One region of the Mesorhizobium sp. M0227 genome, then DNA from elsewhere that is predicted to be linked to it. Evidence: riboswitches for the same ligand, from Rfam matches in the RefSeq annotation. Region 1 holds a riboswitch; each other region holds the start of a gene.
What was found. Region 1 has a riboswitch for cobalamin ahead of NKJ00_RS30765 (CbtB domain-containing protein). Riboswitches for the same ligand answer to the same signal wherever they lie in the genome.
Positions count from the first base shown of each region.

Region 2: another riboswitch for cobalamin. It lies ahead of NKJ00_RS12780 (aromatic ring-hydroxylating oxygenase subunit alpha); the one in region 1 lies ahead of NKJ00_RS30765 (CbtB domain-containing protein).
Region 3: another riboswitch for cobalamin. It lies ahead of NKJ00_RS10745 (ABC transporter ATP-binding protein); the one in region 1 lies ahead of NKJ00_RS30765 (CbtB domain-containing protein).

Region 1 covers NZ_JAMYSJ010000043.1:30,941-35,444, reverse strand. Annotated here, with positions in the region: gene NKJ00_RS30770 (CbtA family protein) at 121-915, opposite strand; gene NKJ00_RS30765 (CbtB domain-containing protein) at 931-1,110, opposite strand; cobalamin riboswitch at 1,147-1,350, opposite strand; gene NKJ00_RS30760 (MFS transporter) at 1,407-2,606, opposite strand; gene NKJ00_RS30755 (heparan-alpha-glucosaminide N-acetyltransferase) at 2,830-3,828, shown strand; gene NKJ00_RS30750 (methyltransferase family protein) at 3,825-4,301, shown strand.
Region 2 covers NZ_JAMYSJ010000007.1:242,609-247,112, reverse strand. Annotated here, with positions in the region: gene NKJ00_RS12785 (FAD-binding oxidoreductase) at 1-683, opposite strand, end outside; gene NKJ00_RS12780 (aromatic ring-hydroxylating oxygenase subunit alpha) at 709-1,956, opposite strand; cobalamin riboswitch at 2,071-2,272, opposite strand; gene NKJ00_RS12775 (DUF680 domain-containing protein) at 2,781-2,978, shown strand; gene NKJ00_RS12770 (DUF680 domain-containing protein) at 3,050-3,250, shown strand; gene NKJ00_RS12765 (DUF680 domain-containing protein) at 3,320-3,556, shown strand; gene NKJ00_RS12760 (ABC transporter ATP-binding protein) at 3,634-4,504, opposite strand, start outside.
Region 3 covers NZ_JAMYSJ010000006.1:79,839-84,342, forward strand. Annotated here, with positions in the region: gene NKJ00_RS10735 (DSD1 family PLP-dependent enzyme) at 1-680, shown strand, start outside; gene NKJ00_RS10740 (AraC family transcriptional regulator) at 685-1,518, opposite strand; cobalamin riboswitch at 1,814-2,020, shown strand; gene NKJ00_RS10745 (ABC transporter ATP-binding protein) at 2,183-2,971, shown strand; gene NKJ00_RS10750 (ABC transporter substrate-binding protein) at 3,017-3,964, shown strand; gene NKJ00_RS10755 (FecCD family ABC transporter permease) at 4,100-4,504, shown strand, end outside.

The DNA.
Region 1 (4,504 bases):
TTTTTTTTTAAATTCATACTTCGTGCGGCGGGCGCGGCCTTCTTGCCTCTTTATTTTGGGGGGCGGCCCGCCCCCCCCCCCCCCCCCCCACCGCCGATGAGGAAGGTCAGTGTCTTGCGATCAGGCAAAGCTGTCGCGCAGGCTGGTCGCGGTGCCGGTGAAGCGGCCACGCACCACACCGACGACCGCGCCGAGCACCAGCCAGAACACGAGGTTGGTCACGGTCACCGCCACCACGAACTGGTGATGCAGCCCTTCCGGAATCGCCGTCTCGTAACTGTCGGGCTGCGGTGCACCGACAACATGCGGTGCGACGATCAAAAAGACGGCAAGGATCGCCAGCGGCAGCGACTTGCGGAACGCGATCAGGCCGAGACCGGCAGCGGTTGCCGCCACCGTTGCCCACCACCAGATCTGCCGCTGGGTGAGATCGGCGGCCGGCATGGCAGGCAATTCCGGCGGCAGGCCGAGGCCCGGTGCCAGCGTGAACACGGCAAAGCCGGCAAGGCCCCAGAACACGCCCTGGCGCCAGCCACCGATGCCGCCGGCGAATTCGGAGACCGCGACCAGGATCAAGGCGAAGCCGATGCCGGTGACGATATTGGCAAGCACGCTGAAGGCGAAACGCTCGAAACCGTCTGCCGGCGCCCAACCTTCGTCTGCCGGAGCGGCTTCCGCCGCAGCCGGGGCAGCAGAGCTCATCGCATCTCCCGCCGGAGCAGTTGTGCTCATGGCATTGCTATCCGTTGCGGCCGGAGCGCCATGGTCATGGTGATGCCCGCCGCCCGCCTGTTCGTAAACTTCCGCCTTCAGGATCAGCGGCACGGTGGCATAGGCCTGCAGGCAGGCGAGGACGACGCCGGCCACGAGCCCTGCGATCGCCGCGATGAACACGACGTTGCGAAACAGATTCATGATGTCAGCCCCTCGTCAGTGGCAGGGAAACGCCATCGAATGGCGATAGTCGTGAGCCGCATTATGGACGGCATCGATATGCGAGAAGCCGACAAAGCCCATCACGAAAATGCCGAGCAGCGCGGCAAGCGCGAGCTGCATGAAGCGCGACTGCGAGGAGACGGAGGCGCCGAGGGAGACGGAAGCGGTAGTCATGTCTTGTCCTTTCGCCCTCCACCCGAGGGCATCGAAGTCAGTTTCCTGTCGCCGGCAGGTCTCCTGGCTCGCGGATCAGCATCCTTCCCCACCTTCCCGAAGAAAAATCTTCAGTGGCATATGGAGAGGACTACCGCACACAGTTGCGGGGGCAGCCACGGCATTGGGCGAATTCGCCCGCACCGCATTCCCTCTTGGCTCCAAAATGGAACCGGCGACACCGGCGACTATAGGCAGAATCCTCGCCTCCGGCAAACCAAATTCCGCCGGCGGCCATTGCGAATGCGCCATGAAGGTCAAAGCGATTTCGGCAGATAGCGCCACGTCACAAAGCCGCAGACCGCCGCCAGCAGGCCGAGCGTGACGAACACCGCGCCAAGGCCGAAGAAGGCCAGCACCACCGAATAGACCAGCGGCGGCGTCAGCTCGGAAAAGTCGAGATAGGTGCGGTAGACCGCCGCCATCTGCGATCTTTCATAGGAGCGCACCGAACGCATGAAGGCGGTCGAGCCGAGCGCGTCGAGCGCAATGGTGAAGAAGGCGCCGCAGAGCAGGAAGGCGCCGGTGAGCAGCGGCACGGTTTCGCCGACGAAGCCTGCCGCCAGCAGCGTGGCCGACATGGCGAAATAGGCGAATGTCATGGTCCTGCGGCCGCCAAAGCGCTTTCCTGCCTTGCCCCAGAAGATGGCCATGAACAAAAGCGCGTTGCCGGCCGAAACCAGCAGGCCGCCGGCCAGCTTGCCCTCGCCGGTGATCACCATGAACAGCGGCCCGTAGACGAAGAACGTTGTCCAGAAACAGGAGCGGCCGAAGGCAATCAGCCAGGCCAGCCTGAGCCTGGGCTGCGCGACGAAGCGGCCGATATTGGCGAGCGGATTGACAGGGCGCGTCTTGCCCGGACGGATGGACTGGGTGTCGCCGAGGCGGTAGGTCCAGAACAGCGCCAGCAGGGCAAACGCGAACACCGCGACCGCACCGTGCGCGGCATAGATGCCGAAGCGCGTGTAGAGGAAGATGCCGAGCGTCGGCCCACCGGTCCAGGCCAGCATCGACCACGCCATGCGCAGCGATTCGGCCTGCATGAAGTCGGTCTTGCGGATGTGGTCCATGATGTAGAGGTTGAGCGTGATCGACAGCGCGCTGGCGCCCATCACCCGGCACAGCATGCCGGCCAGTTGCCCGGCAAGCGTGTCGGTGACGAAGAACAGCGAGCCGACGGCCAGCAGGCAGGCGCCTGATGTGTAGACCCAGCGGCGGGCAAAGCGGCGGATCAGCATCGGCATGAACAATGTCACCGACAGGCCGAGCATCGCCACGACTGTGTAGAGCATCGACACGATCTGCTCGTTGTGCAGGATTTCATAGGCCTGGATCGGGATGACGCTCGACACCGTGGCGCGGGCGAAGGATTCGACCGCATAGAGCGACGCGAAGGTGCGCGCGTCCGCGGCCTTGAGAGCCGGCAGCCAGATCGGATGGCGCACATGGGTGGACATTGCTTTCCCCGAAGCAGATTCACCGGGTTAAATCTGCCGTGGCGACCCCAGTGCCAATAAGAGGAAACCGACGTGCATCCGGCAAAAGCGAAGCCGGCCAAAGGCTTCCCGGCACTGGCCCAATGCCGCGGCCGATCCGGCGTTATCGGCAGGATTGCCGGTCTTCTTTTGTCCGGGGCAACCGTGATAGTCCTCCAACGGGGCTGAATCAGAATGCGAGACCATGAGCATCCAAACGCCGACCGCACCCGTTCAGGATCGACCAAAGCGCATCGTCGTCATCGACATCGTGCGCGGCATCGCGCTGATCGCCATGGCAAGCTACCATTTCACCTGGGATCTGGAGTTCTTCGGCTACACCGATCCCGGCCTGACCGCCTTCGGCTGGTGGAAGATCTACGCGCGCTGCATAGCCTCGACCTTCCTGTTCCTGGTTGGCGTCAGCCTGTACCTCGCCCATGGCCGACAGATCCGCTGGAACGGCTTCTGGAAGCGGTTTGCCATGGTCGCCGGAGCCGCGATCGCGATTTCGGTCGTCACCCGCATCGCCACCCCGGATGGATTCATCTTCTTCGGCATTTTGCACGAGATCGCGCTGGCCAGCCTGCTCGGCCTCGCCTTTCTGCGGCTGCCGGCACTGCTGACGCTTGTCGTCGCCGCGCTCGTCATTGCGGCGCCTGTCTATCTGCGCCTCGAGGCGTTCGATCACCCATGGCTGTGGTGGGTAGGCCTGTCGGCTAACAATCCACGCTCCAACGACTACGTTCCGTTGTTTCCATGGTTCGGCGCCGTGCTTGCAGGCATCGCGGTGACGAAACTCGCCGCCGGTTCAGGCGTGCTTGCCCGGCTTGCCGAATTGGCGCCCGGTCGCTGGGCCAACCCGCTGGTCTTTATCGGCCGGCACAGCCTGGCGTTCTACCTGATCCACCAGCCATTGCTGATCGGCTGCGTCTGGCTGTTCTCGCAGATCATGCCGGCGCAGGTCGAAACCCCGCAGGTGAATTTCCTCAAAACCTGCCAGCTGTCCTGCGAGCAGTCGCGCGACACCGAGTTCTGTACGAGCTACTGTGTCTGCATGCTCGATACGCTCGAGGGCGAGGCGACGCTTGATCGGCTCTACAACAACGACCAGACTGCGGAATGGAAGACGCATCTGTCCGATCTCGCCGGCATGTGTACCGCCAAGACGGACAGCAAGTTGATGGAGGAAGGGGTCAAATGACCGAGAACCAGCCGAAGCCGGGGCTCATACCGTGGCCGCCGCTGATCTACACCGCCGCCATCGCCATCAGCATCGCGCTGGGCCTGCTCTATCCCCTGCCCTGGATCGGTGACCTCCTGGGCGACATTCTTTTCGCCGCCGGCTGGGTGGTGCTGCTTGCCGTTGCAGCGCTCTGGGTCACCGCGATCCGCACCATGGTCCGCGCCAAGACCACGCTGAACCCGAACGCTGTGCCCGATCACCTGGTCACCACGGGTCCCTTCGGCATCACCCGCAATCCGATGTATCTGGCCAACACCCTGCTGTTGATCGGCGTCGCCTTTGTCTCGGGCATCGTGTGGTTCCTGCCGCTCGCCTTCATCGCCGCCTATGCCACGCAAAAAATGGCGATCGAAGGCGAGGAAAAGATGCTGGCGGCAAAATTCGGCAAGAAATACCGCGACTACGCGAAACGCGTGCGCCGCTGGATTTGAGCTGGCGCTCCGGTTTCCATCGCGGAGAGGTTTTGACAGGTGCACACTTCGGCGATTAGCCTAAGTCTTGCGAACTTCGTCATCCTAGGGCGAAGCAGGAGCGCAGCTCCGTCGCGGAGACCCTAGGATCCATGCCGTGACCTCGGTCTAGGAGTGCAGCGGAGCAAAGTTCTGCGCCGTCGCGGTGCATTGCAGAAGGAATA
Region 2 (4,504 bases), on a different contig from region 1:
GGGCCGCAGCAGAAGATCTCGCGCTCACGGAAATCGGGCGCCAGCAATGGCAGCCGGATCGCGTCGATGCGGCCCATATGGCCGAACCAGCCCTCGCGGCTCGACCGCTCCTCGATCATGAAGCCGAGCGACAGGCCGGGCATGCGGCTGCCGAGCAGCTCAAGTTCCTTGCGGAAAATGATCTCTTCCGGGCGGCGCGCACAGTTGACGAAGCCGACATCTGTCCATGGCGCGCAGTCGTTCAACCAGCGCAGCATCGACATCATCGGCGTCACGCCGGAGCCGGCCGAAATGAACAGATATTTGGCCGCCGGGTGGCTGTGCAGCGAGAAGTCGCCGGTCGGCCCATAGGCCTTGACGTGCGAGCCCGGCGTCAGATGGTCGAACATCCAGCGCGTACCGGTGCTGCCCGCCTGCGCCTTCACCGTCACCGCGATCGAGAACGGCCGCGATGGCGAGGAGGACAGCGTATAGGTGCGCATCAGCGGCCCGTCCGATGTCGGCAGTTCCAGAGTCACGAATTGGCCCGGCTTGTAGCGGAACCAGGTCTGGTTGTCGGAGCGGAAGGTGAAGGTCTTCACGTCAGGCGCTTCGTCACTGACGCCGATCACTTCCAGCACCTGCAGCCTGTCGTTCCAGGGCGTCATCTGGTCGAGATGGCGATAGAGGCCAAGGTCCGTCATCGCATTCATCCTCTTGTCCCCTGGGCTAGGCGACGCTGCGCAAGGCTGGCCGGTCGCCTTCTGCGAGGCGCGGCCCGATGAACGACGCGTACCATTCGACGAACTGGATCACGCCGCCCTCATGCAGCTCCGAATAGGGGCCTGGTTCATAGGCCGGCGACAGGATGCCGAAGGCGTTTTCCTCGACGATGCGGCGGTCCTGGTCGTTGGTCTCGGTCCAGACATGGGTGAGCTCAGCGAGGTCGTAGTCGACCCCTTCGACCGCATCCTTGTGGACGAGCCATTTCGTCGTCACCGCGGTTTCCGTGGCACTGATCGGCAGCACGCGGAAGGTGACGGCGTGGTCGCCGAGGATATGGTTCCAGGTCGTCGGATAGTGATAGAGCAGCAAGGAGCCGATGCGGTCGGTTGAAACGCTGTCGGACAGGTTCTTCTGGACCGCTCGTTTTCCCGTCATAGTGTAGCTGACGGCATCGCGCAGCAGAGGCGCGCGGGTGGCGCGGTACTGCCCTGCCGGATCGATGCGGAATTTGCTCGGCAGGCCTGATGCCTCGCATCTAGCCCAGTGCGCGACCATTTCAGGGTCGCTGTCGGCGCCGTTGACGCCGGTCACGGTCGGAGCCTCGGGGAAGGTCTTGCACAGCTCCGGGTGATTGGCGGCGCAGTGATAGCACTCGCGGTTGTTTTCCCAGACCAGCTTCCAGTTGCCCTTCTCGACGATCGTGCTCTCGAAGGCGATCTTTGCTTCACGCAACCGGTGCGGCAAAAGATAGGGTTCGATCATCGCCCGCATCGGCGCGAAATCCGCCGGTTCCTTGGCCAGGCAGATGAAGATGTAGCCGCCGACGCTCTCGCAGGCGACCGGCTTCAGGCTGAAATCACTCTTGTCGAAACCGTCGGCCATCTGGCGGGCAAACAGCAGGCGGCCGTCCAGCTCATAGGTCCACTGGTGATAGGGGCAGACGAGCTTTGCCGCCGTGCCCTTCTCCGTGTTGCATACACGGCTGCCGCGATGGCGGCAGGAATTGTGGAAGGCGTTGATCTTGCCGTGCTGGTCGCGGACAAGGACCACCGGATAGTCGCCGATCTGCACGGTGATGTAGCTGCCCGGCTTCGGCAGTTCGCAATCATGGCCGATGAACAGCCAGTCGCGATACCAGATCAGCTCCATGTCGAGCTTGAAGTAGTCCGGATCGGTGTAGAAGGGCTGCTCCAGCGAAAAGCCTTGCCGGCGCCCCTTCAGGAGCCTCAGCATCTCGTTGCGGGTATCCATGTCCTGTCCTCGTTTCTAAGGACTGAACTGGTGGTGATGGAGGAAGGATTGAAACGCAGGCCGGCTAGGTGCCGACATGCGCTATCCACCTCTTGACCGCCCACCGCGATCAGTCGAGTCTAACAATCTCGGGCTGGTTTCCGGGCTCTGGAGTTGTCCTTGCGGACCATCGCGACACCTTCCCAGGCAGTTGCCCAGTGGTCTCCCGTTGCGACTTGAACTCCACCACCGTTGCGGGGGCAGCGCCGGATTCTGACCGGCTTCCCAATTCTCCGCCTCGTCGTCACGAAGCGGCACCTGAGATGGTATGATCTAACCACGATCGGGGGCGCGCCGTCGGCATGAAAACGACATCGTATCCATGCGGCGCGACACGGCATGCGAACGTTCCCGCAGACCGTCGCGGGCTGAAATCCACCTCCCGGATGGCCATTTTGCCGGCAGCGATATCCCCGAATCGGATCCCTTGGCGGGGTCAAAAAAGGTTAACGGTTTCGAAAAGTGACTATTAGCTCGATCTAAAATCGAACCGAACGGTTCGTTTCTGTTGACGGTGCGTGCAGGACGGTGTGAACGCAGGGCCTCTGAAACAGTCGGTGATCCATCCAGTGGTTACATCTAACATGCTGATATAAAGAAGAAAAATATACCCGTAGAGTTCCCTTGGCACAATTTCAAGGTGTGGATTCATGGTCCACACGGAACAACTTCGTGATTGGAAAAGGCGGGGTTGCCCTCCCACATCGGAGCTGTCCGAACGACGCGATTTCATTTCCAAGACACGCCGCTAGACGGACGGAAAAAGACGATACTGGAGTACAAAAATGAAAAAGATCATTCTCACTGCCGCAGCCCTTCTGGCCATTTCCGGCAGCGCCTTCGCTGGTAGCGACCACTACGGTTCGAACGCCGCGGCAGCCACTGCTGTCGACAGCTCGTACACCGCTTCGACCAAGAAGTCGGAACCGGCTGCTCAGGCGCCTGCCCAGGGTGCTGACCGCAACCTCTTCGGCAACAACTAACAGCCGATTCCCAGTCGACGGCGGGCTCGCCCGCCGCCCTGGCGAAATTCAGACATTCAGGAGTATTTAAGATGAACAAGATCTTCATTGCCGCCGCCGCCGTTCTGGCCATCTCCGGCAGCGCTTTCGCCGGCAGCGACAACTACGGTTCGAACGGCTCTAACCAGCCTGCCGCCGCAGTGGACCAGTCGTACACGGCTTCCACCAAGACCTCGGAACCGGCTGCCCAGACGCCCGCTCAGGGCAGCGACCGTAACCTCTTCGGTCGCTAACAGCCAATTTCGCAAGCGACGGCAGCTGTGTCTGCCGTCCTGGCGAAATCCAGAATTCAGGAGATTAAAATGAACAAGATCCTTATTGCTGCCGCCGCCGTTCTGGCCATCACCGGCAGCGCGTTCGCCGGCAGCGACAACTTTGGCTCCAATGGCGCCAATCAGCCTGCGGTTACTTCGGTTGACAGCGCGCATACGAGCTCGGTCCGCAACAGCGGTGGCCTCGTCGAGAAGCTGCTCAATTCGTCGGGCGACGTGGAGAAGTCCGCCCCTCAGGGCAGCGACCGGAATCTCTTCGGCCGTTAACAGCCGAAGCTGATCTTCAACAAAAGAGCGGCGGGCCTAGCCCGCCGCTCTTTTTGCGTCCAAGACGCGGTCCTGCCTCAGGCCGCCTTCGCTTCAGCCTCATGAAGGGCAAACGACCGTCCGTCAGCGTCGAAGATATGCAGGTCCTCGCCATTGGCGCTCAGCCGCAACGTCGAACCACGCTTGACCTCGACATTGCCGGGCAGCTTGGTCACCAGCGGCAGGTCGGCGCGACCGATGTCGACATAGACCAGCTGCACCTCGCCGAGCTGCTCGACATAGTCGACCGTCCCCTCGAACAGATAGTCCGCGCCGCTGGCGATGATCAGGTCCTCCGGCCGCACGCCAAAGCTCACCGCAGCACCCTTCGCCGAAGCCGGCGTTGCGATCGGCACGGTTGCCTTGCGTCCGCCGACATGGCTGACGACGGTCGGATTGCCTGACTTGTCGATGGTCGCGGGCAGGATGTTCATGGCCGGCGAGCCAATGAACTGGGCAACGAACAGATTGCCGGGCTTCTTGTAGAGATCCATCGGCGTGCCGACCTGCTCGATATGGCCGTCCTTGAGCACCACGATGCGGTCGGCCAGCGTCATCGCCTCGACCTGATCGTGGGTGACGTAGATCATGGTCGTGTTGGGCATCGATTCCTTGAGCTTGGCGATTTCGATGCGGGTGGCGACGCGCAGCGCGGCGTCGAGGTTCGAAAGCGGCTCGTCGAACAGGAACACCTTCGGATTGCGCACGATGGCGCGGCCGATGGCGACGCGCTGGCGCTGGCCGCCTGACATCGCCTTGGGCAGGCGGTCGAGATATTTGGTCAATTGCAGGATCTCGGCGGCCTGACGCACACGGCGGTCGATCTCGGCCTTGTTCTCTTTGCCGATCTTCATCGAGAACGCCATGTTGTCGTAGACGGTCATGTGCGGGTAGAGCGCGTAGGACTGG
Region 3 (4,504 bases), on a different contig from region 1:
GGTTCGCCAATCCTGAGGCCTTGTCGAAGGCGTTGAGCGCGTTGCCGGCCCGGCTGCATTGCGAAGGCGTCATGGCCTACGAGGCGCATGCGCCGCTCATTCCCGGCCTTTTCGGCGGACCGGCAAAGGCATTGGCCAAGGCGTCGGCGCAGGCGTCGGCGTTCGTCGCCTGTCTCGGCGCCGACCAGCGCCGTATCCTGAACATCGGCGGCAGCAAGACCGCGCTGCTTCATCATGGCGGCATGGCCAACGAGGTTTCGATGGGCTCGGCCTTTGTGCTGCCCAGTGATTTCGATACGCCAGGCCTCGACGGCTTCCAGCCGGCGGCCTTCATCGCCACGCCGATCCTGAAAATGGTCGAGCCGATGCTGCCTGGCCCGCCGGCCGTCACCCGCCTGCTGCAGGCGCTCGGCCGCTTCCCGCGCAAGGGCTGCTATCTCTATGGCGGCAAGTGGATGGCCGAGCCCGTCTTCCCCGAAGGCATGAAGGCGAACGGGCTGCTCGGCCTGTCCTCCAACCAGCAATTCATGGGCTTGCCCGCCGACGCGACCGCAAAGCCCGGCGACTACGCGTTTCTAAGGCCGACGCAGAGCGAAGCCGTGCTGCAGCAGTTCGGGTCGATCGCTGTGTTTTCCGGCGGCGGGATAGTCGATCGCTGGCCGGCGCTGCCGATGGCCTGACCGACTACGCCTTCACCGGTATCCAGATCTCCAGCCCGCCATTGCCGCTGCGTGGGTCGAACTCAGGGCCGTAGCGTTCGAATTCCGGCGCATCCGATATCTCGTGGCCGGAAGCCGGCAGCCATTTGTTCCAGATCGTATTGACCGTGCGGCGGATGGTCGAGATGTGTTCGCGGTGGGCAAAGACCGCATATTTCTGCGCCGGCACCCGCACCCGGCTGAATTCCCTCGGCAGGTCGGAAAAATCAGACACTTCGACGCCGGCGATGTAGTCGAAATTGCCGGCATCGTCGCCGTTGACGCAGACGCCATAGGCGACGTCGCCGGCCTCGCCCGGAATGTTGCCGATATAGGGGCCGAAGCGCTGCCATTGCATCGGAATGGCGGCGCTGGTTTCGCAGCTGTAGCGTTCGCCGAGGCCGGCGATCAGGAACGGCCGGCTGGTCTCGAAACGCGGTGGTTCGAGATTGGTGAGGAAGGACTGGTCCATCAGGATCGGCTCCACGAGGTCGAGCTTGTCGAGTGTGCCTTGCGCGCGCACCAGTTCCGGCGTGGTGCCGAACTGATCGCGGAAGGCACGGGTGAACGCCTCATGCGAGTTGTAGCCGGCGTCGAGCGCGACGGAGAGAATGTCGGGCGCCCCGCCGGCCAGCTTGCGCGCCGCCTCGGTGAGCCGGCGTGAGCGCATGTAGCCCATCACCGAGCGGCCCGTGGCAGCGCCGAAAGCCCGCGTCACATGAAAACGCGACACGCCGCTGCTTTGCGCGACATCGTCAAGCGAGATCGCCTCCGGCAGATGACTTTCGACGAACCACAGCGCTTTCTCGGTCGGGTTCATTTTGCTCCTCGCATTGGCCAGATCATCCTGCCGTTTCCTGGCGCGGCCAGTTTGATCGAAATTGCGCATCCCGCGCAATCGAACCGATCCCGTCACAGTCGCACACCGATATGGCACAGCGGTCGAGCGCCCCTTGCCGCCGACGAGCCAAATTCGGCAGGCTTCGCTTGACAGCGCCAGGCGGCATCCTCTAAATGCGTAATGTTATTACATATCGAGAGCGTGAAATGCATGTTTCCCCTAGCCGGCCCACCACTCCGTCCGAGAAATCCATTGCGAAGCGATTGGGGGAAATCTACGCTGAAGCGGTGATGGTCCCCGAGTCGAAAGGCGAGGGGTGAAAAGGGAACACGGTGAGATCCCCAGGGGTCGAGGCCGTGGCTGCCCCCGCAACTGTAAGCGGCGAGCAAAATCCGTGAATGCCACTGGCCGGCAAGGCTGGGAAGGCAGGATGGCGCAACGACCCGCGAGCCAGGAGACCTGCCATCACTGAGTTGACCGGACGGGGTGTGCCGGGAGGAAACGCGAATCCCGGTCTTGTCGGCCGCTTCGCCAGCTTCCTTCCGTCGCCAGTTTTGGAAAGTGACGGAAAGTTGGACGGCTCTATCGATCATCGCATCATCGTGTGCACGCTTTGCCATCCCGGCAATCTGGCGGGCAGCCGATGACCGTAGCGCTTCTCGAAGCACATGACCTCTGCGCCATGGCCAATGGGCGGGATCTGGTCCAGGCGGTCAGCTTCTCGGTGGCCGCTGGCGATCGCCTAGCCATCATCGGTCCCAACGGCGCGGGCAAGACGACGCTGCTGCGCATGCTGTCGGGCATGCTGCGGCCGAGCTCCGGCGAGGTGAACCTCGGCGGGCGCCGGCTGGGCGGGATTTCCGCCGCCGAGCGGGCGCTGCATATCGCCGTTGTCGGCCAGACCGACCAGCCCGATCCGCGGCTGGCGGTGATCGACTATGTCGAGCTGGGCCGGGTCCCGCACGCTCGGCTACGGCGCAGGAGCGAGGAGCGTGACATTGTCGTCGATGCGCTGCGCCGGACCGGCCTGCTGCCGCTGCTTGGCCGCACCATCGGCTCGCTGTCGGGCGGCGAGCGCCAGCGCGCCCAACTGGCCCGCGCCATCGCCCAGCAGCCAAAGATCCTGTTCCTCGACGAGCCGACCAACCATCTCGACCCGCGCGCCCGCGGCGAACTGCTCGACCTCGTGGCAGGCTTCGAGATGACGGTGATCGCGGTGCTGCACGATCTGGCGCTGGTGGCACCGTTCGCCACCAGGGTGGCGGTGATGAACCATGCCCGTCTGCAAGCGCTCGCCGCACCGCGCGAAGCGCTGACCCAAAAGCTGATTCGCGAAATTTTCGGCATCGATGTGCTGCGTCTGCGCCATCCGACCGAAGACCGCGAACTGACGGTGTTCGATGTTCCGAACCGTGCCGCGCCGCCATCCTGATTGAAGCCGTCCCATATCGATCATCCCGTCCACAGGAGCAAACCCTTGAAACGCCTTGCTTTTTCGCTTGCCTTCTCGCTGCTGGCCTCGACAGCCCTGGCCTTCCCGGTAACTGTCGACAGCTGCGGCAAGCCGCTGACCTTCGATGCGCCGCCGAAGCGCGCCGTCATCCAGGATCTCAACATGGCCGAGATGGCTTTCGCGCTGAAACTGCAGCCGTCGATCGTCGGCCTGACCGGCATCACCGGATGGTACAAGGTGGGTCCTGAGTTCAAGGCCGAGCAGGGTTCGATCCCGGAACTGGCGCCGAAATATCCGACGCTCGAAAACCTCGTCGCGGTCGAGCCCGATTTTTTCTTCGCCGGCTGGTACTACGGCATGAAGCCGGGTGGTGAAGTGACGCCCGACACGCTTGCTCCGCACGGCATCAAGACGCTGGTGCTGACGGAAAGCTGCGTCCATCTCGACAAGAGCCGCCCCGCCGCCTCGATGGACCTGCTCTATGGCGACGTCGAGAAACTGGGCAAGATCTTCGGCAAGGAGGCCGAAGCTGAGAAGCTTGTCTCCGGCTGGAAGACGCGGCTCGCCGACATCACCGCCAAGGTCGGCGACGCCAAGGGAACGCGGGTCTTCCTCTATGATTCCGGCGAGGACAAGCCGTTCACCGCAGGCAAATTCGCCATCCCCAGCGCCATGATATCAGCCGCCGGCGGCGACAACATCATGGCCGACATGGACACCAGCTGGGGCAACACGGACTGGGAAACGGTGGCGTCGCGCAATCCGCAATTCCTCATCCTGCTCGATTATCAGGACGGTGGCGGCTACAGGAAGCTGCTCGATTTCCTGAAGGCGCATCCAGCGATGAAGGAGACCGACGCGGTCAAGAACGAGCGCTTCGTCGCCCTGCGCTATGCCGAACTGACGCCGGGACCGGCCAACATCGAAGCCATCGACAAGATCGCCAAGGCCATGCATCCGGAAGCGTTTTGATGCCTGTCGCCCAAAAGTGCGCAGCGGTTTTGGGGCACCGACATGCATGAACAAAAGATCCTGGAAGTGCGTCGCACGCGTCCTGACAGACACGACGCATTTCCAGGCTTGCGCCATCCGGCATTTGCACTGGCCATGCTGGTGGGAGCGGCGGCGATTGCCGCTCTCGCTCTGCTGTCGATCGCCTATGGTTCGACACTGATCCCGTTGACCGACGTTGTTGCAGCACTTGGCCGCGCAATCGGCTTCAGCGGGCACGACGTGGCAGGACCGGTCGGCAAGATCGTCGTCGACCTGCGGCTGCCGCGCACGATCCTGGCCATCTGCGTCGGGGCCGGTCTCGGCGTCGTCGGTGCGCTGCTGCAGACGGTGACCCGCAACGACCTTGCCGACCCGTTCCTGTTCGGCCTGTCGTCGGGCGCCGCCGCGGGTGCGGTTTCCGTTATCACCGTCTTCGGCGACAGTTTCGGCATCTGGACATTGCCGGTCGCGGCCTTCACCGGCGGCATATTGGCTGCCGGTGTCGTGCTGCTGCTGGTG